2 regions of the Erwinia persicina genome follow, and region 2 is predicted to be linked to the other one. Evidence: predicted binding sites of a transcription regulator. Region 2 holds the regulator's gene; the other holds the start of a gene.

Region 1 (16,028 bases), 2.3 Mb from region 2:
GGCTGACACGGTGGTGATGGTATTAAAAATCAGGAAGATCCCGACGGCCAGTAACAACACTTTCTTACGCCGCCATCCACGGGTAAGCACCGTCAGGGGGATCGCCGCAAGCAGTGAACCCAGGGCATAAATACTCACCAGCTGGCCCGCCATTACCTGGGAAACACCAAGTCCCTCGCCGATTTCCGGAAGTAGCCCCGCCGGAAGGGTTTCGGTCAGGATGGCAATAAAGCCTGTCATGGCAAACGCCAGCAGGGGAGCCAGAGGCAGCTGCCGTGGTGCTGTGTCTGGAGATGATTTTGTTTCAGCGTACACGTTGAGTCCTTCTTGGGATGACTAAAAATAGCGGAAACAGTCCATACAGGGTGTTTCTGCTATTATATATATACCGATTGGTATTTATGTGTAACGCTATAGGTCAGTGTGCAGGTTGTCAAGGATATCTGTATCGATTAGTATTTATGTGACACTGGCAAAATCAGGAAGCGATATGGCACAGATGGGACGTCCGCGTACCTTCGACCGGGACGAGGCAATTCGTCAGGCGATGTACCTTTTCTGGCAGCACGGCTTCGAGTCCACCTCGCTTGCCCTGCTGAAGGCGAACCTCGGCAACGGCATCACCGCACCCAGCTTTTATGCGGCGTTTGGCTCTAAAGAAGCGTTGTTTGAAGAGGTGATTGAATGCTATATGTCGACCTATGGTCAGGTTAACGACTGTCTGTGGGACGACAGGCTTGGCCCGCGCGAGGCCGTGGAACGGGCGCTGCGTTGTTCAGCAAAAATGCAGACAGAACCGGGGCATCCCAGCGGCTGTCTTATCGCCTTATCCGTTAACACCTGTTCGCCGGGGCACGAGCATATCCGCCAGCTTCTGGCAGGACGACGCGCACGCACAAGGGAGGGGTTTCTGCGCTGTGTGAGGCGAGCAAAAGAGGCGGGTGAACTGGCTGCGGACACCAATGCAAGCCCGCTGGCCGCCTGTCTGCACAGTTTTGAAACCGGACTCTCCACAGAAGCACGCGACGGGACGCCGGGTGAAGAGCTTGATGCTGCGGTATCGGCCGCCATGAAAGCCTGGGATGCCCATGCTCTGCGCACGGTGGATTAACACAACATAACGTCATCACTGACCCGTTTTGGCACAGGGCTGCGGAAGCAGCCCTGATGCCTGGACGGCAATCGGTTCAGAAAATGCCCCGCATCACCGGCTTTAATACCCAGATAACGAACGGTGCTTTCCAGCGTCGTCTCTCTTCCCGTTCAAAAGGAAGAAAAACGTAACCAGTTGCTAACCAGAGCCGGCCATCGGTTTTTTTTTGCTACTTTTAATTTACAAATTCAACATCAGAAGAAGGCGTATTCAGGCCCAGGCTTCACTTTTGACATTGTTTTTCTCAGGTCACCACACCCGCAGGCGCGGTAGCGCCGTTGATTTCCTTTATGTGAGCCCGGAGTCGTCATGAGCAAAAAAACACACCGTACCGTGCCAGGCGTCCATCCCTATGATGGCCCCGCAGGCGGTTGGGGCGCCCTGAAAGCGACGGCCATTGCCGTAAAAAATCAGATGGATACCCTGAAAGCCCCGCCTACGCTGATGCGCACCAATCAGCCTGATGGTTTTGACTGCCCCGGCTGCGCCTGGCCAGATAAGGATCATCAATCCACCTTCCAGTTCTGTGAAAATGGCGCTAAAGCTGTGACGTGGGAAGCCACGACTAAACGCGTTACGCCGGCGTTTTTTGCTGAAAATACCGTGACATCGCTGCTGGCACGGACAGACTTTGAGCTGGAAGGGTACGGCAGATTGACCACGCCGCTGCGCTATAACCGCGACGCCGATACATTTAACGCGCTCAGCTGGGATGACGCCTTCACGATTATTGCTGAAAAACTGGCGGCGCTGCAGCCGGACGAGGTGGAGTTTTACACCTCCGGACGGGCGTCAAACGAGGCGGCTTATCTGTTTCAGCTGTTTGCCCGCGAGTACGGCACCAACAATTTCCCGGATTGCTCAAACATGTGCCATGAAGCCACCAGCGTCGGCCTGCCTCAGTCGATTGGTATCGGCAAGGGCACGGTTTCCCTGGACGACTTCGACAGCGCAGAGCTGATCCTCTCCTTTGGACACAATCCGGGGACCAATCATCCGCGCATGATGGGGACGCTGCACGAGCTGGCGCGCCGTGGCGTCCCCATCATCGTCTTCAACCCGATGCGTGAACGCGCGCTGGAGCGCTTTGCCGATCCGCAAAATGTCATGGAGATGGCTACCAACAGTTCAACCGATATTGCCTCCACGTACTATCTGGTTCGCGCCGGTGGTGACTCGGCCGCGCTGAAGGGCATCGCCAAAGCCGTGCTGGCGATTGAGGACGCGACCGGCGCGGCGCTGGATCACGCCTTTATCCGCGAGCATACCGACGGTTTTGCGCAGTTTGCGGCCGACATCGAGGCCACGTCCTGGGCTTCGGTGGAGCTTGAGTCGGGCCTGACGCAGGCGGAACTCAGTCAGGTGGCCCAGGCTTACGTGAAGTCGAATGCCACCATCCTGACCTACGGAATGGGCATCACTCAGCATAACCGTGGCACCGACAACGTGCGTCTGCTGGTTAATCTGCTGCTGTTACGCGGCAACATGGGCAAGCCCGGCGCCGGGGTCTGTCCGCTGCGCGGTCACTCCAACGTGCAGGGTAACCGCACGGTGGGGATCACGGAGAAGCCCTCTGCTGATTTTCTCAGTAAGCTTGAGAAGGTGTTCGGATTTACTCCCCCGTCGCACCACGGTCACGATGCGGTGCAGGCAATGAAGGCCATCGTGGATCGGCGGTCTAAAGCGCTGATTTGCCTCGGCGGCAATTTTGCCGTGGCGCTGCCCGATTCCGGGGTGAGCTTCCCGGCGATGCGGGAGCTTGAACTCAGCGTGCACATCGGCACCAAGCTGAACCGCACGCACCTTCTGACCGGGAAAGAAACGTTGCTGCTGCCTTGCCTCGGGCGCACCGAACTTGATGAGCAGGACGGCACCCGCCAGTCCGTCACCGTGGAAGACTCCATGTCTATGGTGCATGCGTCTTCTGGCAAGCTGAAGCCAGCGTCGCCGCTGCTGCGATCGGAACCGGCCATTGTCGCCGGAATGGCCAAAGCGGCGCTGCCGGGCACGAAAGTGGCATGGGATGCGCTGACTGCCGATTACAGTCTTATCCGCGATCTGATTGAAAAAACCATTCCCGGCTTTGAGGATTACAACGCGCGTATACGGGAACCCGGCGGCTTCCAGATGCCGCTGCCGCCCCGGGATCGCATCTGGCCGACCCCGAGCGGTAAAGCGATATTTTCGGTTTATCAGGGGACGCATGAAGACCTGTCTGTGCCGGGTGACAACGTGCTGCGTCTCATCACGCTGCGCAGCCACGACCAGTACAATACGACCATCTATGCCCTTGACGATCGCTATCGCGGGGTGTTTGGCCGTCGTGATGTGCTGTTTATGTGCGACGATGATCTTGACCGCCTGGGGCTTGAACACGGCGATGTGGTGGACCTGGCGTCAGCAGTGAAGGGCTACAGTATGCGTCTGGAAGGCATGACGGTGATCCGCTATGCCATCGCCAGAGGATCGATCGGGGCCTACTATCCTGAAGCGAACGTGCTAATCCCTCTTGATTACATCGACAGGGAAAGCGGTACGCCGTCTTATAAATCGGCTCCGGTACGCATCACGCTGCGGTCACGAGAAATCGCCACCCCATTGCCTCCCGCGTCTGCCTGAACCGATCCTGACGCGGGCAGGGGGCCTCTTCATGCCGCGTAAGCGGCATTAACGCTTCTGCGGGGGTTCAATACCTAAAAGCGCAAAATCAAAAGCTTTATTTTTAATGATTTTCTTATTGGTTCTCAACTTCTCTCTTATACCATCATGATATAAGGACGGGTTGCTGGTGAGAGCACAGTGAATAAATGCAGCCGGATAGGAGTAGTCTCTCGGGGAATACAGCACGTCCTCAATCGTTCGTTCTGAAGGCAGGATGCAGCCGACAACGACAGGGATATAGTACTCCTCAAGGACGCGCCGGATGTGCTCAGACACCTCACTGGCTTGCTCAGGGCGGGGCACCGCGATCGCCCCGTAAATATCGGGACTGAACTTTTTATCCTGCCGTCCTGAAGTGGTAAAAGAAAAGCAGGCATCACTGCCCAGGTTACTTTTATAAGGCATTTCTATTTTGGACAGGCTGTCAAACAGCGGGCCACCAAAGACATGCCCGAGCAGGACAAAGGCGTGCGCCTTGACCAGATACTGCAAAGACAGCTCCGCCACCAGCTTTTTTTCAAAGCGAAATTTCAGGCCCCGCTTAACGGCGGTGACGGCCAGTGCGTGACACCCGATATGTTTGAGCTCGTTTTGCAGCTCCTCTTCAAAATAAATCCGATGTTCCCTTCTCATGGCTTACCCTTGTATCAAACCTGTACCTGCACCGTTTAACCCAGCGCTGCTGCAACCGAATCGTGCATGACAACCTGGCCGATTTCAATAAGCCTTACCGGAACCTGTATGGGTGCCATCCCCGGCGCCGTTAAAGGTCAACGGTTGCTCAGACAGGGGGATCACCTGCGGTGAAACCGACCCCGGTCCGGCAGGTTGCCAGGCTGAAGAGAGGCCCGCCGGCCCGTCTCAGGCCCCGTCGAATAACGCGCAGGCTTTATCCTGAAGCGCAATGCCGATAGCCTCATATCGCTCAAGCTCATCCTGATCATAAAAGGTATCGGCAACACTGAATCCCACATAGACATCGACAAAGGCCAGTGCCAGCTTTTTCGGGATCGTATCCTGTCCTCGGTAATGACCAGTCAGCACATCGATAGCCAAAAACAGCTCGCTGACTTCCGCCGCGGACACGCCTTTTCTGCTGCGAATTTTTAGCGGGATGGCGTTTTCCCCAAGCAGCCGTGCACAGACTACGTCAACCGCGTGCTCTGCATCCATAATCCCCTCCCTGAAACCGTTAATCTTACTTCATCTCATTGTGCATCATGCGATGATTTCTCGCCCGCTCCGCTTTTCAAAGTTTAAGGCACCGCGACATCTGCAGGGGCCGCTCATGATCCTGCGCAGCCTGAAGCGGGCAGTGACAGCATGAGCGAAAAACTGAGCTGCCTGTGTAGTGTTGACAACAATGCAGCGCAGTCAGGCTGGATATTAAAGCAGATTCAGTGCTGGTGCTGTTAATTGTAGATTGTTCGATCTACAATTGATTTTCACCACAGGAGAATCTGATGAAAACACCGGTTGGCAGACCCAGGGAATTTGATCCTGAAGACTTTCTCAATACTGCGCTGGAATGCTTCTGGCTGAAAGGATATCGGGGGACGTCAATGTCCGATCTTATGAACGCATCGGGCCTGGCCAGTGCCAGCATTTATAAACTCTATCCGGATAAACGCGCTATCTATCTTGCCGCATTGCAGCACTATATGGATGAGGGTGCCTCCAGAGGCGTGACGCGTGATACTCATTTATCACCCGAGGCTGCGCTGCGTGAAATGCTTGGGTTTGTGGCTCTGTTATCTTCTGCTCCGGACGGAGAGAAGGGCTGTTTTACCATCGCCGCGGCCAGTGAACTTTTACCGGGTGATGAAGAGATCAGATACAAGGTTTCCTGTAAATTTAACAGCATAATTAATCAGTTAGAAAAAATACTCAGCAAAGGTCAGACACAGAAAATCTTTCGTCAGGACGAAAATGCCAGCGTCATGGCAATGAGTATTTTTATGATGCTGGAAGGGATGCGTGTATACGGAAAAATTCAGCCTGATATTAACGGCCTCAGAAGGTGTAACGAGTTTATTGTCAGATCAGTGCTTTCGAACGCCTCTGTTAATGACACGGATCTTTCGATTAAGGCATCAACATGATTGAAGTGGGCACAATTGTCCGGCGGCGAAAAAGAAGAAAAACCATGGTTGTGCTCGAAAGTGAGGGCGACCTGGCCTTGTGCGGGTGGGTCGATAAAGGCCGGTTTTTCAAAAGACGCTTTCCGACCTCTCAGTTAACGATATGCATGCCTTATTCAAACTTCTGGCCCCTGACCTGAAGGCGTCGTGATGATATCCGACGCGGGATGATACTGACTGCTGTCCCTCTTACAACGCTATCCACCCGGTCATCTCATAAGTAATGATTCTGCCTGCAACCAGCGTTCAAAATCATGCAGGGCCGATTCATTGATCCCCGTTTCAACCGTCTTTACCAGACAAAATCGCTTGCTCAGATGTTCTGATGGCGGCCAGGGCGCAACGAGGGTCCCGCGCTTCAGCTCCTGTTCAACGTATATGCGAGGAACCATCGCCACCCCCTGTCCCGCTAAGGCGGCAGCGATAGCCATGTCATGCAGATCATACCGGACACCCTGCGCCGGATTATCAATAGCAATGCCGCTTTGCCCGGCATAACGGGGCCACGCTTCCGGATTCTGCCGCCGGTGAATGCGGGGCAGTGCATTTAACTGACTGAAAATATTGCTGTCTGTTAACAGCTCGGGGCGGCACACCGGCACCAGTTTTTCTTCAAACAGAACGTGCATGCGCATGCCTGCCCAGGCGGGATGCTCAAAATGTATCGCTGCGTCAAAGCCACTCCCGGTGAGAATGAAGGGATCGGTTCTTGCCGCGATATTCAGCATGATGTCCGGGTATAACGCGTGAAAGCCAGTGAGGCGGGGGATAAGCCAGCGGCTGCAAAACGTCGGCAGAACGGCAATTTCCAGCATTCTGCTGCCTTCGGGCATTCCCATTACGTACTGGGTATCCCGTTCGAGTCGTTCAAGGATCTGCCGCACGTGATGGGCATAGCGAGCCCCCACGGGATTCAGCTTTACCCGGGCGCCCGTCCGGTCAAACAGCCTGCAACCGAGCAGAGACTCCAGGCGGGCAATCTGTCGGCTGATGGCACCTTCCGTCAGGGATAACTCTTCTGCGGCGCGGGCAAAATGACCGTGCCTGGCTGCGGCCTCAAAGGCTTTCAGTGACGCTGTGCTGGGGATTTTACTGCGCATGGATAAATGCCCTGTTAATCGGCGTGACGAGCCGTCAGTGACATAATGTCACTATTTATTGAAATAATATCGATTTATCACCGTAAGCAGCGTCTGTAGGGTGAGTAAAAGTCACTAAGCATCATTATCCCGAGGTCACTATGAGCATTCCGTGTTTACCCACCCGTCAGATTGGGGATTTTTTGGTGTCAGCCCTGAGCGATGGCACCATGTCAGCCAGCCTGGACTTACTGTCAGGCATTGAGACAGCAGAAGCGGCGGCGATTCAGGACAATGCGCAGATCGCTGAACCCGGCAATATCCATATCAACGGGTATCTTATTCAGGGCAGGGGGCGCACCATTCTGGTCGATGCGGGTGCAGGAGGCCTCAATAACATCGGCGGGCAGCTTAGAGAGAGTCTGGCTGCTGCGGCTATCAGCCCGGATGATGTGGATACCGTATTACTGACGCATGCTCATCCTGACCATATTGGTGGCCTGTTGGATGCTGAAGGTCAGCCGGTATTTCAGCAGGCAGACCTTTATCTTCATCCTCTTGAGGCGGCATACTGGCAGGATGATGAACAACGAAAAAGGGCGAATGAGCGCGGACAGCGCAATTTTACTCTCGTCCGCCGGACAGTAGACGCGTATGCCCGTAAGCTGCAACTGACTGGCAAAGGCGAGGTGACTGAGGGCATTCTCCCGGTGTGGTTGCCGGGTCATACGCCCGGCCATACGGGATTTCGCATCGATTCAAAGGGTAAATGCCTGTTGATCTGGGGTGATATTGTCCATTATCCCCATATTCAGACAGCCCGTCCTGAGGTTTCAATTGTCTTTGACTGTGACCCCGTTCAGGCCAGAGAAACGCGGAAAAAAATCCTGGCACAAGCGGTAAGAGAAAATCTCCTCATCGCAGGAATGCACTTAGGTCGTTCGGGATTTGCCCGGGTGCGTCAGGCGGGTGAGGGGTACCGCATTGTCTGGTCGGAAAAGGAATAAGGATCCGCGTCTGACACTGGCAAGGGGAGAGAGGAGTCGCCGGGGCCATAACCCGTCATTCGCTGCGGCTGTGCGACATAAAATGAAAAACCCACGCCGTGGCGTGGGTTTGATTGTCGCAGTCTGCCTTGAAGAGGGGGTTTTCTCGCCCCATCAGTCAGAAGAACGGGTCAGACGTTAAACAGGAAGTTCATCACGTCGCCATCTTTGACCACGTAGTCTTTCCCTTCTGAACGCATTTTACCGGCCTCTTTCGCACCCTGTTCACCCTTGTAGGTGATGAAGTCATCAAAGGCGATGGTCTGAGCACGGATAAAGCCTTTTTCGAAGTCGGTGTGGATTTTACCGGCGGCCTGCGGGGCGGTAGCGCCGACCGGGATCGTCCATGCACGGACTTCTTTCACGCCTGCGGTGAAGTAAGTCTGCAGGTTCAGCAGGGCGTAACCGGCGCGGATCACGCGGTTCAGACCCGGCTCTTCAATGCCCAGTTCCGCCATAAACTCTTCGCGGTCGCCATCTTCCAGCTCGGCAATATCAGACTCCACCGCTGCGCAGACCGGCACCACCAATGAGCCTTCTTTCTCGGCAATCGCACGCACGATGTCCAGGTACGGGTTATTTTCAAAACCGTCCTCGTTCACGTTAGCGATATACATGGTAGGTTTCAGGGTCAGGAAGCTCAGGTAGCGGATGGCGGCTTTATCATCATCGCTCAGATCCAGCGCACGCAGCATCCCGGCTTTTTCCAGGTGCGGCAGACACTTCTCCAGGGCAACCTGTTCCGCTTTCGCATCTTTGTCGCCGCCTTTGGCTTTCTTCTGCACGCGCTGCAGGGCACGTTCACAGGTGTCCAGGTCAGACAGCGCCAGTTCGGTATTAATGGTGTCAATATCATCAGCCGGGTCGACTTTATTATTCACATGGATAATATTATCGTTCTCGAAGCAGCGCACCACGTGGCCAATGGCTTCGGTTTCACGGATGTTGGTCAGGAACTGGTTACCCAGGCCTTCGCCTTTAGACGCGCCTTTCACCAGGCCGGCGATATCGACGAATTCCATGGTGGTGGGCAGAATGCGCTGCGGTTTGACAATCTCCGCCAGCTGATCGAGACGGGAGTCAGGCATGGGCACCACGCCAGTATTCGGCTCAATGGTACAGAACGGGAAGTTAGCTGCTTCGATGCCCGCTTTGGTTAACGCATTGAACAGGGTGGATTTCCCGACGTTTGGCAGGCCCACAATACCGCATTTGAATCCCATGTTTGAATCACCTTAATTTCTTGATAATCAACGCACTATTACGTGCCCTGATAGTGTTACAGACGGTTGTCTAAAAAGTTTCCGCGCATTATACACGTAATTTTAGCCTGGCGGCGGTTGATTTCCGGAAGGGGGGTGAAGTTATTCCTTGAGATCGTGCTCACATTTTCCCATACTGACGTGTCTTTACAGAAACCGGAGAACCCTGCAGATGCATCGCTTCCTGCTTACGCCACCTTAAGCCCTTCCCTCCAGCGCAACGCCTGTTGCCGCCACTCGTCACTCTGACGAGCCAGCTGTGCCCGTACTCTGTGGCGCAGAAAGTCGATCACATGAAAAAATTATGGAATGACCATGTTTAACCTGAGCAACTTCAGGGCGAGTCACGTTAAAAATGACGTGCTGGCCGGTGCCGTGGTGTCTGTCGCGCTGATCCCGGAAGCGACCGCCTTCTCTCTGCTGGCCGGGCTGTCGCCGACCATCGGTTTACATACCGCCTTTATCCTCGGGCTGGTGACGGCCTTCTTCGGCGGTAAACCCGGCATGATTTCCGGGGCGGCCGGGTCGATCATCGTGGTGCTGATCAGTCTGATAACCCAGCATGGCTATGAGTACGTGCTGCTGGCGACCATTCTTGCCGGACTGATCCAGCTGTCCATCGGCGTACTGCGCCTCGGTAAGTTTATCCGTCTGGTGCCACAACCGGCGATCTACGGTTTTGTTAACGGCCTGGCGATAGTCATCATGCTGGCGCAGTTCCCGATGATTAAGGGGCAGGGGCCGGTAATGTATGCGCTGGTGGCTCTGGCGATGCTGATAGTCTGGTGGTTCCCTAAGCTGACAAAAGCCATTCCGGGGTCGCTGGCCGCGTTAATTGCCGTCAGTGCGCTGGCAATTGGCCTGGGGCTGGACACCAAGCGCGTGGGTGACCTGGCCGATATCGCCGGGACGCTGCCGCAGTTCCACCTGCCCACGGCCCCCCTGACGTGGGAAACCCTGAAGATTGTGCTGCCTTACGCGGTGGTGATCGCGCTGGTGGGGCTGATTGAATCGCTGCTGACCCTCGCAGTACTCGATGAAATGGGCAGTAAAAAAGGCTCAGGAAACCAGGAGTGTGTGGCGCAGGGCATCGGCAACACGATTTGCGGATTCTTCGGCAGCTTTGCAGGGTGTGCGATGATCGGTCAGTCCATTATCAATTTCACCTCAGGAGGACGCGGGCGTATCTCTAATCTGGTCGGCGCGCTGCTGCTGATCCTGTTTGTGATCAGCCTGTCGGACTACATCGCACTGCTGCCGGTGGCTGCGCTGGCCGGGATCATGTTTGTGGTGTGCATTAATACCTTTGAGTGGAGCTCCCTGCGCCGCCTGAAGCGTATGCCAAAAGCCGATGCGGTGATCATGGTGGCGGTGACGCTGGTGACCATCTTTACCGATCTGGCGATGGCGGTGATCTGCGGGGTGATTATCTCGGCGCTGGTGTTCGCATGGCAACATGCCCGCATTACCATTCTGGCGCAGTCAGAGCAGGAAGGGCAGAAGACTTATCAGCTGGAAGGGCCGCTGTTCTTTGGTTCCACCGCCAGTTTCCAGGAGCTGTTCCACCCGGAGCTGGACCCGGATAGCGTGGTGATTGATTTTGCCCGCACCCGGGTGATGGATTCCAGCGGCGTCGAAGCCATCGATAAGCTGACGTTGCGCTATCTCGAAGCGGGTAAAACCCTGCGTCTGCGCCACCTGAGTGAAGATTGCATCAGCCTGTTACAGCAGGCCGGACCGTTCTGCAGCCATGAACTTGACGACCCTGATTATAAAGTTGCCAGCAACGATGCCTGAACCATAAAGCAACGGCCGGGCCTGCCGATAACATAAAAATCGTCGTTTTACGACGGCGAAGGCAGAGTTAACTTCTATAGTTTATCTGTACGGCGATTTTATTCACTGGCAGGATGCCCGTTAACTGGCCCGGCAGCATGAAAAACGATTTCCTTTGTATTCCAGTCCATACGCTCAGTGGCGAGCTAATCGCCATTGATCTCAGCTATCGGCCACAGCCGGGTGCTCATAGCGGGCCACCGGTAACGTCACTGACTCCCCAGGATCGGCTGCTGAATCAGCTGCTGATCGTCGAAGAGCAGGGTGATTATTTTCGCCAGCAGGGTCTGATGTGCAGTGTCGCCATTGATTTTCAGCTGGCGCGCGCGGTATCAGAGTCATCGTTTATTCAGCAGATCCTCAGCCAGCTTCCTTTTGTGCGGCTGAAGCTGTCGGAAGACTTTCCTAATCTGCACGATGGAATGAATAATCCTTTGCTGCGTACCCTGATTGAACAGTTAAATATTTTGTGGCTGGACGATCTGGGGGCGGGGGATGCGAATCTGAACGCGCTGCAGTCCAATATGTTCGAAGCCGTGAAGCTCGATCGCCAGTTCTATCTGGAAAACGTCAATAAGCCGTTCTTCACCGTGCTGATTAATCATATCCGGGAATACACTAACCGGGTCATTGTCGGTGGCGCTGCGGGGGACAGTCAGCTGGCGTTGCTGCGTAAAAGCAAAGTCTGGGGAGTTGAGGGCTATTTCAGCCCCTCACTGACGCTGGCGGGTCTGGAACACCAGGACCACCGCCGCTGTGAAAACCGCTAACCGCGGGCAGAGCCCGCAGCGACAACAGGCCTGGCCGGATACCGTCAGACCGCTTTAAAACTGTGCAGGCGGTTCATCGCCTTCAGGCGATCTTCTTTCAGCCACACTTCGGTACAGCGTGCCGCTTCGTCAATCGCGTTATCAATCAGCGTCTGTTCTGCTGCCTGGGGTTTCCCCAGCACAAAACCCACCACTTTATTTCGGTCGCCAGGATGGCCAATGCCAATGCGCAGGCGATGGAAATCCAGGCTGTTACCCAGCTTACTGATAATATCTTTTAGCCCGTTATGGCCGCCATGCCCACCGCCCTGCTTGAATTTTGCCACGCCAGGGTTAAGGTCCAGTTCGTCATGAGCCACGAGGATCTCCTCGGGCGCAATGCGATAAAAGGTCGCCATCGCCGCCACGGCTTTACCGCTCAGGTTCATAAAGGTGGTCGGTACCAGAAGGCGCACATCCTCACCGCCAATGTTTAAGCGTGCGGTATAGCCGTAAAATTTGCTCTCTTCTTTTAATGACTGATGATGACGTTCAGCCAGCAGGTCAACATACCAGGCACCGGCGTTATGGCGTGTAGCGGCGTATTCAGCGCCGGGGTTGGCAAGGCCAACGATCAGTTTGATGCTGCTCACGAGTGGGTTTCCTGAAGCGTGCGGGGTGAAAACGGCTAGTTTACTGAAGCGGCAGCGATAACTCAAAGATCTGCCACCGTTGTGATAAAAATCACAATAATACAGCCAGGTGATAATACGTTTTCTATATAAAAACAGCCGGTTAGACGTAAAGTTTTGTCAAAGTTTTAGCTATAAATGTGATCATCCACTCATCAGAGATACTGAAGATTGCCTAGACTATCTGCATCTGGCAACGGAGTTGCCTTTCAATACTGACTGGAGGTGCGCAATGAAACGTAAACATTCACACATGATGGGTAATGCCCTGATGGTATTAGGTCTGGTGGTGATGATAGGTGGAGTAGGCTACTCGGTACTGAATCAGATGCCACAGCTCAACTTGCCGCAGTTTATGGTCCATGGTGCCATCTTTAGCATCTTTATTGGCGCGCTGCTGTGGCTGGTCGGGGCCAGAATCAGCGGCCGGGAAAAAATTGCCGATCGTTATTACTGGGTGCGTCACTGCGGAGACAAGCGTTGTCGTCAGGGTTCCGGTCATCAGCCTCATCGCTGATATTTCCTGTGCCTGACGCCGGCAAACCGGGGTCAGGCCTGCCTTCCTGTCCCACCCGTGCCCGCTTTTCCAGCCCGGAAAATGCGTTGTCAAAGATCTTAACCTGATTTCTTCCTGCCGCCTTCGCCTGATACAACGCTTCATCGGCTGCGGCCATCAGATGCTCAATATCGTCACACCCGGGTTCACAGCCCGCGATCCCAATGCTGACGCTGTAACTGACGTTCTCCGGGCAGGAATGCTCGACCCCCTGTCGGATACGCTCCGCCACCTGCAGGCTCTCTTCCTCAGAACACATCACGACGGCGGCAAACTCTTCACCGCCAAGGCGGGCAAAATAACTGCCCGGCGGCAGCTGTCCGGCCACCTGACGGCAGAAGTCCTTCAGTACCCGATCGCCCTGTGAATGACCGAACCGGTCATTGATGGTTTTAAAATGGTCAAGGTCAAACAGCATCACCGACAACAGCTGCTGGCTGCAGTGCCAGCTGCCGGCCAGTTGACTGGTTTTTTCGAACAGGGCCCGCCGGTTCCATACCCCGGTCAGCGGATCAAGCAGTGAGGCCTGGCGATAGATAATCTGCGTGCGCTCATTGACCATCGCCATCATCGTAAAGCTCAGTCCAATGACCACCAGGATGGACTCCAGAATCACATAAACCGAAAAGGTTGAGCCCCCAATCGCGCCGTGCAGTGGATTGGGGATGCCGCCGTCGAGCAGCCCCCGCGTCACGTTAAAGCTCAGGTGGATAGCCAGCAGCAGTTGTGCGGGCCACCAGGTTACCGGCAGCAGCAGGCGCGCACGCTGCAGCTCATAAATCATCGCAGAGGTGAACAGTATGCACAGCAGGGAGCTCAGCAGAATGCGTGACGACAGGGAATAATAGAAGCCGGGCAGCAGGCACAGCCCGGCCCATGTCGCCAGGCTCAGGATCCACAACCAGCTGAAGCGGGCTCCCCGCAGCGCCCGGAATGCATTCAGCTGGAGTCCATACGCGCAAAGGATCAGCAGATTTCCCACCACAATGGGGAGAAACATCATGCCGGAGCTGCGCAGGCTGCTCAGAGCGACCGCCACAATACTCAACAGCAGTGAGAAACAATTAAACCCCAGAACCCGGTTGTACTGTGCGCCACGCCAGGCAAACACCATGATAATACTGAGGAAAGCCAGTACATAGAGTTCGCAAATAAACAGCGTATAAACATCAAGACGCATTTTAGGATTATTCCTGGGTGAGCAATGACAGCAAAATATCACTAATAAATACTCACCAACAGGGGGGGCTGAAGCGTTCCAGTAAAAAATTAATCATTTCCGGAAAATGCCTGGCGGGCAGGTAACAGGCAGCGCCAGATAGCGACAGTGCATATCAGGGTGAGGGCCATCAGCATCCACAGCAACTGCTGAAAAGCCTGCTCGGCCAGCGGCAGCAGGGGCGCGCTGGTAAGATGGTAACTGGCCAGCAGGCGAACATTGTCCGGCGATCCGCCGCTGGCAGCCAACTGATGCAGGAGCAACTGACTGAAGAGCATACTGACGCTGGCCAGCGCCACCCCTTCACCTGCCACGCGTACCGTACTGAAAATGCCGGTTGCCATCCCGGCGCGCTCTGGCGGGACCACGCTGACCGAAAGGTTATCCATCAGTCCCCAGGGCAAACCGCTGCCGATGCCGGTCATCAGCATGGCCAGTAGCGTCAGCAGCAACGAACTTTGCGGGGTGACCAGAGAAAGCAGGCCAATGCCCGCAGCGGCCAGTACCAGCCCCGCACAGCAGAGAGTACGGGGCGAAACCCGCCGGGACAGCGTGACGGCAAGGGACGGCATGACCAGCATCGGCAGGGAGAGAGGCAGCATCAGCAGGCCTGTTGTCAGGGCGTCAAATCCGTAATATCCCATAAAGCGCAGCGGCAGCAGCACCAGCAGGACAACAAAACAGTAGCAGGTGGCTACCGGCAGCAGCTGAACCCCGACAAAGCGTCCGTAGCGAAACAGCGTGAGGTCGAGCATCGGCCTGGCGCTGCGCCGTTCAAAATGAATAAACAGCAGGCCTGCCGCCAGGGAAGCGAGCAATAAACCGGGTGCCAGATAATCGCTACTGCCATCAGCCAGCTGAAGCATTCCCCACGTGAACAGCGTCAGCATGGCGCTGAAGGTGACGATACCGGGCCAGTCAAGCGCGTGCGCATGAGGATTCCGTGACTCAGGCAGGGCACGTATGCCAGTGACAAGGGCCAGCACGCCAAACAGCGCGCAGCAGAGAAAGACGCTGCGCCAGCCTGCCAGTGCCATCAGCCCACCGGCAATCACCGGCCCGGCCGCCAGACCGATGCCGAAGCTGGTGCCCAGCAGGCTGAAGGCCCGCGCCCTTTCACTCCCGTCAAACGCACTGGCCAGCGCCGCGCCACCCCCGGCCAGTGCCGCGGCGGCGGCGGCCCCCTGCAGCGCTCTCACCCCATCCAGCCAGACAACGGAGGGCACCCAGCCTGTGATTAGCGACAGCAGCGTAAATAAGCTGACTCCGCTGATAAACAGGCGCTTACGGCCGTAGCGATCGGCCAGGGTTCCTGCCGCCATCAGCAGGCTGCCGAAACTGAGCAGAAAGGCATTGGTGATCCAACTGAGAACCAGAGGCGATGCCCCCGGCTGCAGGGCGATGGCCGGCGTGGCAATGACGCCGGCGGAAAAGCTCAGGGGCAGCATCATCGCGGCGCTGCATACGGCCAGCAGACTCAGGCGGCCACGTGGTGACGACAGTGTCAGGATACTCATCGGTCATACTCCGCTTTATTCAGACAGAGAAGCAGGATAGATTGGCGTTATCCGTCGATAAACAGGCCAGATGGCCACAGATAAAGGACAAAAAGTATCGAATGAGTAGCGTGGAGA
Region 2 (16,028 bases):
CGGCGATGCACTCCTATAACGGGGCTTATACCTCCCGTCTGTTCCGCTTGCTGAAGCTCTCAGGGATTAATTTTGTTGCCAACCCGCTGGTGAATATTCATCTGCAGGGGCGATTTGACACCTATCCTAAACGTCGGGGCATTACCCGGGTTAAAGAGATGCTGGAAGCGAATATTAACGTCTGCTTTGGTCACGATGATGTGTTCGATCCCTGGTATCCACTGGGTACGGCCAGCATGTTGCAGGTGCTGCATATGGGGATGCACGTCTGCCAGCTGATGGGCTACGAGCAGCTGGATGCCGGCATCAATCTGATTACCACACACAGTGCCAGAACGCTGCAGCTGAAGGACTACGGCATTGAAAGGGGCAACAGCGCTAATCTGGTGATTCTGCCGGCAGAAAGCGGCTTCGATGCGTTACGTCGTCAGGTACCTGTGCAGTATTCCATCCGTCATGGCCGGGTAATTGCCGAAACGGTACCCGCCACCAGCACGGTTCATCTGGACGCAAGCGAAAAGGTGGATTTCAAACGTTAAACGATGGCGGGGCGATCTTCCTGTCTGACGGTCACGTGTTGCTGATGTGCGCAGACATTGAGGCAGGCCGCGAAACACGGTCTGCCTCAACCTGGTTTTTAGTGAGAACCCATATGGCCGTGCAGCTTGTGCTTGCTGACAAAGCCGAGCAGCAGACACATCACAAACACGACGGCGTAGAGGCCGTTTGCCGTGGCCAGCGCCGCGTGAGCGCCGCCTTTCTCGACGATAGGGCCGGTCACCACGAAGGTCAGCATGGTGCCTACGGTGCCGCAGGTCAGGATAAAGTTCACCAGTTTGGGTGAAGCCACTTTGGTCTGCAGCGACCCCAGGGTGATGATGGTGGTATAGATGGCACTGGAGAAGAAGCCCAGACTCATCATGATCCATTTCAGCATCGATGCATCACTGGACGTGATAAACCAGTACATCAGCGCAGTGGCTGCCAGCGCCAGCACGGTGAGAATACGCTGAGGATCGAAGAAGCGCAGGATGGCGCTGAAGGCCCACATGCCAATCATATAGGCTGTCCAGAAGTTACCGACCAGGCTACCGGCCTGACCGATATCCATGCCCATCGTTTTGGTCGCGTAGAGCGGCACCCAACCGATAAAACCGAGCTGGCCGAGGATATAACACAGTGCAGCCACCGACAGCAGGCCCACGCCGATCCCCCATTTCTCTTTGATGACCGGCTCGCCGCTGGTGGCTTTTTTACCCAGCACCGGGAACTCAAAGCACAGGGCCAGAATAAAGATCGCCACGTAAATCACACCGATGCAGGCATAGACCCAATACCACGGCAGAGCGCGCGCAAGGATAGCGGCAGCAATAATCGGGAAAATGGTACCGGCCATGCTGAAAAAGGAGTCAGTAAACAGCAGGCGCGAGCCACGCTGACGGCCTTCATACAGATGGGTGATCAGGAACGTACCAATGGACATGGTGATACCGCTCACCACCCCGAGGACAAACATACACAGAGAGAAGACGGTCAGGCTGTGGCTGTTCATCAGCCCCAGAACGGCCAGCACCATCAGCACGAAGCCGAAGATCAGCTGGCGTTTGAGGGGGACGATTTCCATCAGCCAGGCGTTAAGAAACACCGCCAGCAGGATGCCGGCATTCAGGAAGGTAAAGGTATTGCTCATCTGAGCGACGGGCAGCTGGAAGTAGGCCGCAATATTCTCCAGAACCATACCGGTAACGATAACCACTGCACCGGTCAGCGCATAGGAGAAGAAGCTGATCCAGGTAAGCCCGATTCGATCGCGATTTGTCATAGTGGAAACCTGTTTGAAAGAGATGTTCACCGGGCGGAATGCCCGTGCCAGACAGGAGGAGTTTAACGATATTCGTGATCTGCATAAATCTTTACTGAAACTAATATTTTCATATTTCATTCATATCGTGATCATAGTCACTATTTTTCGACGCTCAGTAACGTTTGCTTTCATAACGTTGCCGCGTAAATAAAGGTAAAACGCTGGCGCGCTGGTAAGTGCCTCTTTACAATCACCGTTGGTTATATGGTTTGTCGCACTCAGTAAGGAATCTTTCATGTTGAAACGTACGTTAACCGCGGTGGCGACCGTTCTGGCACTGTCTTCGATCTCTGCCTCCGCCATGGCTGCGAAGGGGGATACGCATGTGCTGCTGACCACTTCTGCGGGTAATATTGAACTGGAACTGAACAACCAGAAAGCACCGGTGTCGGTGAATAATTTTGTGGATTACGTGAACAGTGGTTTTTACAACAACACGATTTTTCATCGCGTGATCCCAGGCTTTATGTTGCAGGGTGGCGGTTTTACCGCTGATATGCAGCAGAAGCAGCCTAAACCGCCGATTAAAAATGAAGCGGATAATGGCCTGCTGAATAAACGCGGTACCATTTCAATGGCGCGTACTGCTGATAAGGACAGTGCCACCAGCCAGTTCTTTATCAACGTGGCAGATAATGCCTTCCTCGATCACGGTCAGCGTGACTTTGGCTATGCCGTTTTCGGTAAAGTCGTTAAAGGCATGGACGTTGCCGATAAGATTGGCCAGGTACAGACCAAAGATGTCGGGCCTTACCAGAATGTTCCGGTGACCCCGGTGGTGATCCTCTCTGCGAAAGTGCTGCCATAATTCTTTCACTGGCCACTCTGTCAGGATCGCCCGCAGGCGGTCCTGGTATCAGGACCTCCCATGCTGCTTCTGATCGACAACTACGACTCCTTCACCTGGAACCTCTACCAGTATTTTTCTGAGCTGGGGGCCGAGGTATGCGTTCACCGTAATGATGAGATCACCCTTGATGAGATCGCCGCGCTGGCCCCTCAGCATCTGGTGATCTCGCCCGGGCCCTGCACTCCTGATGACGCCGGCATCTCGCTGGACGTCATCCGTCATTTCGCTGGTCACATTCCCCTTCTGGGGGTTTGCCTCGGGCATCAGGCCATTGCACAGGTACTCGGCGGGCGGGTGGTGCGCGCGCGTAAAGTGATGCACGGTAAGACGTCGCTGATTGAACACCGAGATGAGGGCGTGTTTGCCGGGCTGAATCATCCGCTGACGGTGACCCGCTATCACTCGCTGATTGTTGAAGCTGACAGCCTGCCTGAAGAATGTGAAGTCACCGCATGGACGATGGATGATCGCGGCCAGCCCGATGAGATCATGGGGTTCAGGCACCGCACACTGCCGCTGGAAGGGGTACAGTTCCATCCGGAAAGCATCCTGAGTGAACAGGGACATCAACTGCTGGCTAATTTCCTCAAACGTTGATTATCGGTTGCCTTTATTTGATTTTTTATGCATATTTTATGACTATATTTTCATGGCGCGAAAAAGCATAAATGGCGAGGTAGTGAATGACGGCGGAAAAAATGGCGGTAACACGCGCGACGTTTGACGAGGTGATTTTGCCTGTTTATGCACCAGCACAGTTTGTGCCGGTGAAAGGCAAAGGCAGCCGCGTGTGGGATCAGCAGGGCAAAGAGTACATTGACTTCTCCGGCGGCATTGCGGTGACGGCGCTGGGGCACTGCCATCCGGCGTTGGTGGAGGCGTTAAAAAGCCAGGGAGAAACCCTGTGGCATACCAGTAATGTCTTCACCAATGAGCCAGCACTGCGCCTGGCGAGCAAGCTGATACAGGCCACTTTTGCCGAGCGTGTCTTTTTCGCGAACTCCGGTGCTGAAGCTAACGAAGCCGCGTTTAAGCTGGCGCGTTACTATGCCACCAAACGCCACAGTCCGTTTAAAAGCAAGATTATTGCTTTCCATAATGCTTTTCACGGCCGCACGCTGTTTACGGTTTCCGTTGGCGGCCAGCCGAAATACTCTGATGGCTTCGGGCCCAAACCTGCTGATATCGTCCACGTGCCGTTTAACGACCTGGCTGCCGTGAAAGCGGTTATCGACGATCATACTTGCGCTATTGTGGTGGAGCCGATTCAGGGCGAAGGCGGCGTGATGCCGGCGACGCAGGAATTTATGCAGGGTCTGCGTCAGCTGTGTGATGAGCATCATGCGCTGCTGGTGCTGGATGAAGTACAGAGTGGTATGGGCCGCAGCGGCAGGCTGTTCGCCCATGAGCATTATGGTGTTCAGCCAGATATTCTGACCACGGCCAAAGCACTGGGCGGCGGTTTCCCGGTCAGCGCGATGCTGACGACCAACGAGATTGCCTCTGTCATGGCGCCGGGTGTTCATGGCACCACCTACGGTGGCAACCCGCTGGCCTGTGCCGTGGCTGAAGCGGCACTGGATATCATCAATACGCCGGCAGTGCTCAACGGTGTGGAAGAGCGTCGTCAGCTGTTTGTTGATGCGCTGGCGTCGCTGGATGCCCGCTTCGATCTGTTCAGCGATATCCGTGGCAAAGGCCTGCTGATTGGCGCGGCACTGAAACCGCAGCACGCAGGTAAAGCACGTGACCTGCTGAATGCCGCGGCAGAGGCGGGTGTGATGGTGCTGGTGGCCGGAACCGATGTGATGCGCTTTGCGCCGTCGCTGGTGATTGAACCGACCGACATTGTTGAAGGCATGGCCCGATTCGCGACGGCCGTCGAAAACGTGTTATAGGGAACGCTTTTTTCCGGTCGTCCCGTGCTGATAAAGCCCGGGGAGGTTGGGGATGAGGCGGAAAAAACAGCGGCACTCACGTCTTCGATTTACGCAGATGGCGTGACAGCCAGCGGCCATGATGTGGGCGCTGGCTCCAGGTGAGTGATGAGATGGTATGCATCACGCTGAGATGGCCAAGGATGCGTCTAACATGCCGCTCCATGATGGTTACCGGGCCCTGGTGGAAATCCTCCGGCGCATCCAGGACATTACTGCCTGAATCGGGCCCGTCGTATTCCAGACGCTGCTGGCAGCGCTGCAGGGCAATTTCACAGGACTGCAGATAGCGCTCTGCCAGCGTGGGCGTCAGCATGGTGTGTTCACGCGCCAGAATGGTCATGGCGTTAATGTGCTCCACAATAAACTGGCTGTGCGTGACCCACAGCTGCATATCGGACAGGTAACTGGAGTTAAAGCCGGGCTCCTGCATCGCCTGATGCAGGGAGTTAAACAGCGCATTGTGCGCCTGATTGACCCGCATTCGCTGGTAAGCCAGTTTCACGGCATCCTGTTCGTTTCCCAGCAGCATCTGTAATGCCTCCTGATAGGTCTCCAGCGCATCGTGCGCATTCTGCCGCATCAACCCACTTTGCCACTGTGGCCATAACCAGATCATGCCGCCAAAGGCGATCAGGCAGCCCATCAGTGTGTCCAGCAGCCTCGGCAGCAGGAACTGCGCGCCATTCAGAGCGAGCAACTGTAACGAGTAAACCGCGGTGACGGTGAAGCCCACCGTGGCCCAGCCATAGAATTTGCGGATAAACAGATAGCTCACCAGCGTAATGATCAGCATGACCAGTAGCACCCAGGACTCTGGTGCATGAAGACCCAGCGTGGCGGCAGCGATGATCAGCCCGGCCAGCGTTCCCAGTGCTCTGTGCTGAATACGCACCCGGGTGGCGCTGTAACCATTAAGGCTGACAAACATTACCGTCATCAGGATCCAGTAAGGCTTCGGCAGGTTGAAGAACAGCGCCAGGGAACTGGCAAAGGTGAGCATGACCGCATAGCGTGCAGCGGTGCGCAGGGCTGAGGATTTCAGCGACAGGTAGCTCTTCAGCGCCGGAAGCAGAGGAAGGCGACGCTGGCGGTCGGCCATCAGGTCACGGCGGTACAGCGGACGCTGAGTGCGCAGCACACGTGCGATGCGGCTGAAGTGGTAATAACAAAAGTGGCCGACGGGGTTGTCCGGGTGCTGACGAGCGATCTTTTCCAGTGCCTGAAGAGGCTTATCCATTGTAAAGCGCTCAGGATAACGATGATAAAGAATATCATCGGCCAGTACCCGCAGTCTGGCGGCAATGGTCTGTGCGTTCCAGCGGATCACCGCTTCGGCATGGCTTTTTTCCACCAGCTTTTGCACTTCTTCCGGCTGATGCAGGCTGACCGCAATATGTTCCTGCAGATCAAGCGCCACCTGGAATGCACGTGTCAGACGCTGGTAGTGGCTGTCCCGATTGGCGGACAACATATGCATCTGCTGATAGCAGGTGTTAATCAGATCGACGGCTTTCTGCTGGCGCGCCAGCAGTGGGGGCAGGGCAGTCTGTGGATCGGTAAGTCGGGTCAGCAGAGTGTATTTAGCTTCACAGTAGTCAGCCAGTTCGCGATACAGCAGGCTGAGGGTTTCACGCATCGGCTGCTCTTTCCACAGCCAGAACCAGAACCAGTTAAATGCCCCGTACCAGACGGTCCCCAAAATATATAACAGCGGCGGTTGCCACAACGGCATCCGCCCCGCCAGGCTGAGCGTGAAGATGGCGGCTATTAACGAAGCCGGCAGCAGGCGGCCATGAAGGGGGCTAATCTCACCCGTGACGCCCAGCACTAAGGCCATGATCAGCAGAATAACCGGCAACGGCACGCCCTCTAACCCGGCGTACTGGATCAGGAAGCTGCTGGAGGCGAACAGACACCCGCCGACGATGAGGCGTTTAAAGAAGCGTTTGTGGGGGGTATCCAGACCGGCGTTATTACAGCAGGCGGGCACTAAGGAGAAAAGCAGTCCGTTTTGCAGGTTGCCCAGCATCCAGCCGATCGCCACGGGTAAACACAGCACCAGCGTTTGTCTGAGCGCATAGTTAACTTCCGGGTGATAGATAATTCTCCGCCACATGAGCCACACCAAATAAAAACGGCGCGACAGGGCGTCGCGCCGTGGGTTCAGAGCCGGTTAACGTGTGCCGTATACAACGATGGTTTTACCATGTGCCGAGATCAGGTTCTGATCTTCCAGCATTTTCAGAATACGGCCTACGGTTTCACGGGAGCAGCCGACAATCTGGCCGATCTCCTGACGGGTGATTTTAATTTGCATGCCGTCCGGGTGCGTCATGGCATCGGGCTGTTTGGCCAGATTCAGTAACGTCTGGGCAATGCGTCCGGTGACATCCAGGAAAGCTAAATTACCCACTTTCTCTGACGTAACCTGCAGTCGACTCGCCATCTGTGAAGAGAGACGCATCAGAATGTCAGGATTCACCTGAATCAGCTGACGGAATTTTTTGTAAGAGATTTCAGCCACTTCACAGGCTGTTTTCGCACGTACCCATGCACTGCGTTCCTGACCTTCTTCAAAGAGGCCCAGTTCGCCAATAAAGTCGCCCTGGTTGAGGTAAGAGAGGATCATCTCTTTGCCTTCTTCATCCTTGATTAACACCGCTACAGAACCTTTAACGATGTAATAGAGGGTTTCCGCCTTTTCACCCTGATGTATCAGCGTGCTTTTGGATGGATATTTGTGAATATGGCAATGTGACAGGAACCATTCGAGTGTAGGGTCTGTTTGCGGTTTGCCGAGAACCATTCGCTGTTATCCTCTGTTTGTAATCGTGCCTAAATATACCCTCTATTCTGCGGGGGAGAAGTGCGTTACCGCTAACCTGCCGCGCGAAATATTTTAGGATATCAGGGGATGAGTCCCTGTCAGGCGTTGAAATATTCAAGCGTTCCCATAGGAATTATACGGGCCTCTGTTAAGAGCATGGCTCGTGCTGTCGTCCCGTTTTACTGTGCATTGTCTTGCCAGTAAATAATTGCAGCTTTGTTTGTAGCACAGCTTTACAAGGCTGTCTTCTGTTGTCTCGCTTCAGCATAGTTGGAAAAAGGCAGCGTTGCCGTTTTTATTGACACAGCGTACTCTGCGGTAACTGAATGAAATCGAGGATTTTGTTATGCAGGCACGTGTTAAATGGGTTGAAGGGCTGACATTTTTGGGAGAATCCTCATCGGGTCATCAGGTGTTGATGGACGGTAACTCCGGGGATAAAGCACCCAGCCCGATGGAGATGGTGCTGATGGCCGCCGGAGGCTGTAGCGCCATTGATGTGGTTTCTATTTTACAAAAAGGCCGTCATGACGTGGCTGATTGCGAAGTGAAGCTCACGTCGGAGCGCCGTGAAGATGCTCCGCGAATCTTCACGCACATTAATCTGCATTTTATTGTCAGCGGCAAAGCGCTGGGTGATAAAGCCGTCTCACGCGCCGTCGACCTTTCCGCAGAGAAATACTGTTCGGTGGCCATTATGTTGGGGCAGGGTGTCAAAATGAGTCACAGCTACGAGGTCATTGACCTCGCCTGACAGCATGTGACTGATGTCTGCGCGAGGGGCGTACAGTTCCCTCGCGTCACTCTTTTCCTCCCGCCATCTTCGCCAGCGGCACATCATGCTGAGCACGTCATCACGCGCATTTCACGCCACAGTCTGGTGAGGTGAGCGCAGTATATTTCATCCTGTTTACTGTCCTTCACGCTGATTTACCGGCGCAGTGACCGAAGGTCTGAATACTCCGGCCTGTCGTTCTATCGTTTCAACTAATCACGGAGTGATGATGAATACCAAGACGTTAATTCAGGATGTCACCGCAAAAGTGTTGCATTGGCGGCGTCATATCCACGCCCACCCGGAACTCTCTTTTCATGAACAGGGCACGGCCGACTATGTCGCTGCTGAACTGGAAAAGTTTGGTCCTCTGGCTATCAGCCGGCCCACCCCCAACAGTGTGCTGGCTGAACTTTCAGGCCCACACAGCGGGGAATGCATTGCTCTGCGGGCCGATATGGATGCCCTGCCCATTGAAGAGCTGAATCAGGAGCCGTTTACCTCGCGTCATCGCGGCGTGATGCATGCCTGCGGGCACGATGCGCATACGGCGATGCTGATGGGGGCTGCCTGGGTGTTATGCCAGCAGCAGGCGCAGATGGCAGGGAAGGTGCGATTCATCTTTCAGCATGCGGAAGAAGTGCCACCGGGGGGGGCCAGTGAGCTGGTAAAGCTCGGCGTGCTGGACGGAGTATCACAGATTTATGGTTTACACGTGTTTCCCACCCTGCCAACGGGGACGGTGGCGGTGAAAGAGGGCGTCTTCAGTGCCGCCTGTGACAATTTTGACCTGGTGTTACAGGGAAAGGGGGCGCATGCGGCGATGCCGCAGCAGAGTACGGACCCGCTGGTGTTGGGCGCGAGTGTGGTCGGGGCGTTGCAGCAAATCGTATCACGCCGGCTGGACGCGAACGATGGCGCGGTACTGACGGTGGCCAGCTTCCAGTGCGGGGACAGTTACAACGTTATCCCTGACAAAGCCCATCTGCGCGGTACGTTACGCACGCTCAGCCCCCACAACCGCAGTACGATCCCGCGCATGATGTCACAGCTGCTGGACGGGATGACGCAGGGGGTGGGGGCCAGCTATGTGCTTAAATGGACGCCCGGGTACACCACCGGCGTGAATCATCCGGATGCCTGCCGTATCGCGCGAGAGACCGTTATCGCCACCCAGGGAGAGAAGGCATTGCAGGTGATGACGACCCCGATGTTTGGCTGCGAGGATTTTTCTGCCTATCAACAGGTGATACCGGGCTGCTTCCTGTGGGTGGGATCGGGGGATCAGGAGAAAGGCACCTGCTGGGGATTACATAATCCCCATTTTCGCCTTGATGAAGATGTGTTGAGTATCGGCGTCAGCCTGCACGTCGGCTTTATTCACCGTCTGCTGATGAAAGCGTAACGCCGTCCCCAGGGGGTCAGCCGATCTTTTTGCCTTCGATAAGGTTCCGGACCAGCGGCCCCATAATCAGCTCCATGGCCAGCCCCATTTTACCGCCCGGCACCACCAGGGTTTTAATATGGGAGATAAACGACCCCTGTATCATCGACAGCAGATAGGGAAAGTCGATGTTCTCCAGCCCCTGGAAGTGGATCACCACAAAGCTTTCGTCCAGTGACGGGATGCCACGTGCGGCAAACGGGTTTGAAGTATCTACCGTCGGCACGCGCTGAAAGTTGATATGGGTGCGTGAGAACTGCGGGGTAATGAAATTGATGTAGTCCTCCATGGAACGTACGACCGAATCCATGACTGCCTCACGGGAATGACCCCGCTCGCCGGTATCCCTGACCAGCTTCTGAATCCACTCCAGGTTAACAATTGGTACGACGCCAACCAGCAGGTCGACTTTCTCGGCGACATTATGCTGTGGAGTCATCACGCCACCGTGCAGCCCTTCATAAAAAAGAACATCAGTGGGCTCCGGAAGCGGCTGCCAGGGGGTAAAGGTACCCGGCACCTGGTTCCACGGTACGGCTTCATCATAGGTGTGCAAATACTTGCGCGACTGGCCTTTTCCGCTGCGGCCATATTCGCTGAAGGTTTCTTCCAGCAGGCCGAAGTCATTGGCCTCCGGGCCAAAATAACTGATGTGTTTCCCCATATCGCGCGCCTTACGGATCGCCATATCCATCTCCGGGCGGGTGAAACGGTGAAAACTGTCCCCTTCGACCTCGGCGGCACGCAGATTAAGCTGCTGAAAAATCTTCCTGAAGGCCAGGCTGGTGGTGGTGGTTCCTGCCCCGCTGGAGCCGGTGACGGCGATAACCGGATGTTTGGCTGACATGACGAACAACTCCCTTCGATAGGTCGGACGGACGGATCATTGTTAACATGTTTCGCCCGCTAAAGTCATCTCTGCTCATCGCGAAACTGGCCGCGCGGCATGATGTTGATGGATTCATGCAGCTCAGACCACACCAGCACCACGTCGCCGCTGTTAAGCTGACGGCGGACATCCTCCACTTTCTGTTTTAACGATCGTTCCTGTTCGCCATAGTCAGTGCCTTCACGCAGCACAAAAGATTCAATGAGGTTATCAAGCGTCTCGGTATCCAGTTCTTTCCAGGGAATAATCATCAGTTGTCCAGCCAGGTAGTTAGCCATTGCGGAATACGCTGTTCCAGCCACATTTGTGGCTTACGCAGCGTTCCGCCTACAAAACCCACGTGCCCGCCGTGCTGCGTTAGCTGATACTCGATGCTGGGAGGCAGCAAAGCGACATCGGGGATCACGTCCGGGGTCATAAAGGGGTCATCTTTCGCATGGATCACCAGCAGCGGTTTGCGCACGTCGGGCAGCAGCGGCATTGCACTGCAACGATGATAGTAGTCAGTGGCATCGACAAAACCGTGCGCGCGGGCTGTGATCGCATCATCAAAATCACGGAGCAGGCGCAGCGCCTTAAGCTGCGTCAGATCGACAGGGAGAGTCCCGGGCCAGGCAATAAGTTTGCGTTCGGCATTTTGCTTCAGCAGACCCAGCAGATAACGCTGATAAACGCGCGAAAAACCCTGTTCCAGGCGCTGACTACAGGGTTCCAGCATCAGCGGGGCGGAAACCACCACGCCAGCGTCCAGCAGGCATGCCTCACCCTGTTTACCCATCAGGCAGGCGAGCATATTGCCACCCAGTGAAATGCCCACCCCAGCCGTCGGGACGGTGCCCCATTCGTCCCGTAACCATTGCAGAAAGTAGCTGGCATCCTCTGTCTCACCGGAGTGGTAAATTCGATTCAGCCGGTTAGGCACGCCGCTGCAGCCCCGAAAATGCATCACGACGCCAAGCCAGCCGCGATTTTTGCATGCCTGAAGCAGCCCATGTGCATACGGGCTGTGAAAACTCCCTTCCAGGCCATGGAACAGCACCACACGCGGTTTGTCACGTGCACCCGCCGGATCTTCGCTCCACGCCAGATCGACAAAATCACTGTCCGGTAAGGTCAGCCGCTGCCAGTGCGGTTGCAGCGTCACCCGACGGCGCAGCAGACGCGGCAAAAGGGTTTGCAGATGGGGATTACTGGCACCGGTCAGGGGACGAAAAACGTCAGGGTTCAGGTGATTAAAATTCATGTGTTCAGAGCTTGTAGGATCCATGGCTCGCTGTTAGCTTCGTCGGGTTGTTTATTTTTCAGGGGGGCGAGGAGCACCCGTTCTATGGAACTGAGTCTGTTTTTATCAATGTTAGGCTTTCTCTGGGTCGCTGCCATCACGCCAGGTCCTAATAATATGTTACTCACCGCCTCCGGTGCTAATTTTGGTTTTCTACGTTCACTGATGCTGCTGATTGGCATTATGATCGGCATGCAGGTGATGCTGCTGATGGTGGCCTTTGGCGTGGGCGGTTTAATCCTGCTTTACCCTTCGCTGCATCTGTTTTTGAAAATTGCCGGCAGCGCTTATCTGCTTTGGCTGGCATGGAAGATCGGCAGCGCCGAGTATGAAAAACTGGAAACCGAGAATGCGCCTGCCGCGCCGATGCCGTTCTGGCAGGGAGGGCTATTGCAGTTGATCAACCCAAAAGCCTGGCTGATGGCGCTCGGCGCGGTGGCCAGCTTCAGTCTGGCGGGCGAAGCGTATCGGGCCTCAGTGATCGCCATCAGTATCGGTATGGCGCTGGTCAACCTGGTGTCCGGGGTGATTTGGTTAGGTTTCGGCACGCTGATTGGCCGCATCCTGCGCAGCCGTCGAGCCTGGACCCTTTTTAACGTGTTTATGGGGCTGCTGACGGCGGCGTGCGTGCTGCTGATCTGGCACTGATCCTGGGGTATCCCCACCCCTTTTTATCGTTAAACCTCCGGCGCCAGGTCTGAGGCCAGTCTGAGCACGTCGGGCCGACAAAAGAAGTCACCCTGCTGACTTCGTTACACGCCATCGCTGGCGAGTGACGTCGGGTTTACCTCAGGCTGGCCTCATCCCTGGCTATCATTGCGCCCGCTGTGGATAAACCCACTTTTCAGCTAACCAATCCACCATTTCTCCTAAGCAAATTTTGATATAAAAAAGAATTTTTAATTACTTTATTACGATGCTCGCGCCCGGTTACAAAGGAGGTGTTCACCGACAACAATCATCTCTGGAGCGGGCTATGGCAGGTAAATTCACACTTTCAATTTTGGCAGCGGCACTGTCACTGACAGCACTCAGCGTTCAGGCAGTAGAGGTGACTGTTGCTTATCAGACCTCAGCAGAGCCAGCAAAAGTGGCCCAGGCTGATGACACCTTTGCCAAAGCGAGCGGGGCGAAAGTGGACTGGCGTAAATTTGACAGCGGTTCCAGCGTGATCCGTGCGCTGGCGTCGGGTGATGTGCAAATCGGCAATATCGGCTCCAGTCCGCTGGCCGTTGCCGCCAGTCAGCAGCTGCCGATCGAAGTATTTCTGCTGGCTTCTCAGCTTGGTAATTCCGAAGCGCTGGTGGTGAAAAAAGAGATTAAAGACCCGAAGGATTTGATCGGGAAGCGTATCGCCGTGCCGTTTATCTCTACCACGCATTACAGCCTGCTGGCGTCACTGAAACACTGGGGTATCAAACCCGGGCAGGTGCAGATCATTAACTTGCAGCCCCCGGCGATTCTGGCGGCCTGGCAGCGCGGGGATATTGATGGCGCTTACGTCTGGGCTCCGGCAGTCAATCAACTGGAGAAAGACGGTAAGGTGCTGACAGACTCCGCTCAGGTAGGGAAATGGGGTTCGCCCACGCTGGATGTCTGGGTGGTACGTAAAGACTTCGCCCAACAGCATCCGGAGGTGGTAACCGCCTTTGCCCGTAGCGCGCTGGACGCCCAGAAAGCCTACCTCGCTGACCCGCAGCAGTGGCTGAAACAGGAAGAAAACCTTAGCAAGTTGTCGCGTTTCAGCGGCGTACCGGTTGCCGACGTGCCGGGGCTGGTGGAAGGCAATACCTACCTCACGGCCAAAGAACAGGTCGCGCAGCTTAACGGCCCGGTGAATAAGGCGATTGTGGATACGGCACAGTTCCTCAAAGCACAGGGCAAAGTACCGTCGGTCGCGACGGACTACAGCAGCTACGTGACCGACCGTTTTGTCAAACCGCTCGCCCAATAACCGGAGTCGCCGCCATGCTGTCAGTCTCTCATCTTCGCGCCAGCTATGCAGGACAGCCGGCCTTACAGGATATCAACCTGTCGATCGGCAACGGAGAGCTGGTGGTGGTTCTGGGGCCGTCAGGCTGTGGCAAGACGACGCTGCTGAACCTGATTGCCGGGTTTATTCCGGCAGATGGCGGCAGCATTACGCTGGACGGGCAGCCGGTAACCGGGCCGGGGGCAGACCGCGGCGTGGTGTTTCAGCATGAAGGGCTGCTGCCGTGGCGCAATGTACTGGATAACGTGGCCTTTGGGCTGCAGCTGGCGGGGATCGAAAAAGATGCCCGCCGCAGGGTGGCCGTGCAGATGCTGAAAAAAGTCGGGCTGGAGGGCGCGGAGAAGCGTTTCATCTGGCAGCTGTCCGGCGGGATGCGCCAGCGGGTAGGGATTGCCCGTGCGCTGGCCGCCAATCCGCGCCTGCTGCTGCTGGACGAGCCTTTCGGTGCGCTTGATGCGTTCACCCGGGAGCAGATGCAGGAGCTGCTGCTGACATTATGGCGGGACAGCGGCAAGCAGATCCTGTTGATTACTCACGATATCGAAGAGGCGGTCTTTCTCGCCAGCGAGCTGATCCTGCTGTCGCCCGGGCCGGGGCGCATTGTGGAACGGCTGTCACTCGACTTTGGCCGCCGTTACGCAGAGGGCGAAGCCTGCCGGGCGATCAAATCCGATCCGGCCTTTATTGAGCGCCGTGAATACGTGCTGGGTCGTGTCTTTCAGCAGCGCGAGGTGTTTGCATGAGCTCACTGATTAATGAAAAAAGCCCGGTTCGCCGCCCGCGGTTGCGCTGGCCGCTGTCACGCGCGCTGACGCTCAGTGTTGCCACACTGCTGGTACTGCTGACGATATGGTGGGCAGTGACCGCTTTACACCTGATTGCACCGCTGTTTCTGCCGCCGCCGCAGCAGGTTTTACACCAGCTGCTGACCATCGCCAGCCCGGTCGGCTTTATGGATGCCACGCTGTGGCAGCATCTGGGGGCCAGCCTGACACGCATTGTCATTGCGCTGCTGGCGGCCACGCTGGTTGGCGTGCCGATCGGGATCCTGATGGGGCTCAATGAGACGATCCGCGGGATACTTGACCCGCTGATTGAGCTGTACCGCCCGGTGCCGCCGCTGGCCTATCTGCCGCTGATGGTGATCTGGTTTGGCATTGGCGAAACCTCGAAAATTTTACTGATCTACCTGGCGATCTTCGCGCCGATAGCGATGTCCGCCCTGGCTGGCGTGAAAAGTGCTCAGCAGGTGCGCCTGCGTGCGGCGCGTTCGCTGGGCGCCAGCCGCTGGCAGGTGCTGTGGTATGTGGTGCTGCCCGGCGCCCTGCCGGAGATCCTGACGGGTATTCGTATTGGCCTGGGCGTCGGCTGGTCGACGCTGGTGGCCGCTGAACTGATCGCCGCCACCCGGGGGCTGGGCTTTATGGTGCAGTCTGCCGGGGAGTTTCTGGCCACCGATGTGGTGCTGGCCGGGATTGCGGTGATTGCCCTGATCGCCTTTGCGCTGGAGTTGGGGCTCCGCGCCCTGCAGCGCCGTCTGACCCCCTGGCATGGAGTACAACAATGAACGAACGTATTAAAATTCAGGCTCTTGGCCCTTATATTGGTGCTCAGGTCAGCGATATCGATTTGACCCGCCCGTTAAGTGATGCCCAGTTTGAGCAGCTGTATCATGCCCTGATCCGTCATCAGGTTCTGTTCCTGCGCAACCAGCCGCTGACCCCGCTGCAGCACCGTCAGCTGGCGGCACGCTTTGGCGATCTGCATATTCACCCGGTCTATCCTCATGCGCCGGACGTGGAAGAGATCATCGTGCTGGATACTCACGACGATAACCCGCCTGATAACGATAACTGGCATACCGACGTCACCTTTATTGAAACCCCACCCGCCGGGGCGATCCTCACGGCACAGCGACTGCCGGAAACCGGCGGTGATACGCTATGGGCCAGTGGTATTGCGGCTTATCAGGCATTATCTGAGCCGCTAAAAGTACTGCTGAACGGTTTACAGGCGGAGCATGATTTCCGTAAAGCGTTCCAGGAGTACAAATATCGGGCGAGTGAGGAGGAGCATCAGCGCTGGCTGCAGGCGGTCGCGAAAAATCCACCGGTATTGCATCCGGTGATCCGCACCCACCCTGTTAGCGGCAAGAAGGCGCTGT

The links. Region 2 encodes CRP, which controls carbon source genes, mostly activating them, when cyclic AMP is high. Its sites were predicted from a motif close to ATGTGANNNNNNTCACAT; they were not measured.
Region 1: a site for CRP is predicted at 12,660-12,677, ahead of pth (aminoacyl-tRNA hydrolase). Genes of this name have one in related genera too.

The regions. Positions count from the first base shown of each region.
Region 1 is NZ_CP082141.1:2,749,622-2,765,649, reverse strand. It holds gene K6L24_RS12530 (MFS transporter) at 1-240, opposite strand, end outside; gene K6L24_RS12525 (TetR/AcrR family transcriptional regulator) at 491-1,111, shown strand; gene K6L24_RS12520 (FdhF/YdeP family oxidoreductase) at 1,463-3,772, shown strand; gene K6L24_RS12515 (hypothetical protein) at 3,821-4,447, opposite strand; gene K6L24_RS12510 (hypothetical protein) at 4,676-4,987, opposite strand; gene K6L24_RS12505 (TetR/AcrR family transcriptional regulator) at 5,278-5,916, shown strand; gene K6L24_RS12500 (LysR substrate-binding domain-containing protein) at 6,165-7,055, opposite strand; gene K6L24_RS12495 (MBL fold metallo-hydrolase) at 7,196-8,041, shown strand; gene ychF (redox-regulated ATPase YchF) at 8,212-9,303, opposite strand; gene K6L24_RS12485 (SulP family inorganic anion transporter) at 9,658-11,139, shown strand; gene K6L24_RS12480 (EAL domain-containing protein) at 11,277-11,948, shown strand; gene pth (aminoacyl-tRNA hydrolase) at 11,993-12,580, opposite strand; gene ychH (stress-induced protein YchH) at 12,852-13,136, shown strand; gene K6L24_RS12465 (GGDEF domain-containing protein) at 13,039-14,355, opposite strand; gene K6L24_RS12460 (MFS transporter) at 14,445-15,911, opposite strand; gene K6L24_RS12455 (LysR family transcriptional regulator) at 16,022-16,028, shown strand, end outside.
Region 2 is NZ_CP082141.1:354,242-370,269, forward strand. It holds gene K6L24_RS01515 (cytosine deaminase) at 1-539, shown strand, start outside; gene tsgA (MFS transporter TsgA) at 638-1,822, opposite strand; gene ppiA (peptidylprolyl isomerase A) at 2,100-2,672, shown strand; gene K6L24_RS01530 (aminodeoxychorismate synthase component II) at 2,733-3,311, shown strand; gene argD (bifunctional acetylornithine/succinyldiaminopimelate transaminase) at 3,398-4,612, shown strand; gene K6L24_RS01540 (YccS/YhfK family putative transporter) at 4,689-6,770, opposite strand; gene crp (cAMP-activated global transcriptional regulator CRP) at 6,828-7,460, opposite strand; gene K6L24_RS01550 (OsmC family protein) at 7,828-8,235, shown strand; gene K6L24_RS01555 (amidohydrolase) at 8,483-9,661, shown strand; gene K6L24_RS01560 (phosphoribulokinase) at 9,678-10,547, opposite strand; gene K6L24_RS01565 (YheU family protein) at 10,613-10,840, opposite strand; gene K6L24_RS01570 (hydrolase) at 10,840-11,856, opposite strand; gene K6L24_RS01575 (LysE family translocator) at 11,917-12,519, shown strand; gene tauA (taurine ABC transporter substrate-binding protein) at 12,848-13,825, shown strand; gene tauB (taurine ABC transporter ATP-binding subunit) at 13,840-14,607, shown strand; gene tauC (taurine ABC transporter permease TauC) at 14,604-15,431, shown strand; gene tauD (taurine dioxygenase) at 15,428-16,028, shown strand, end outside.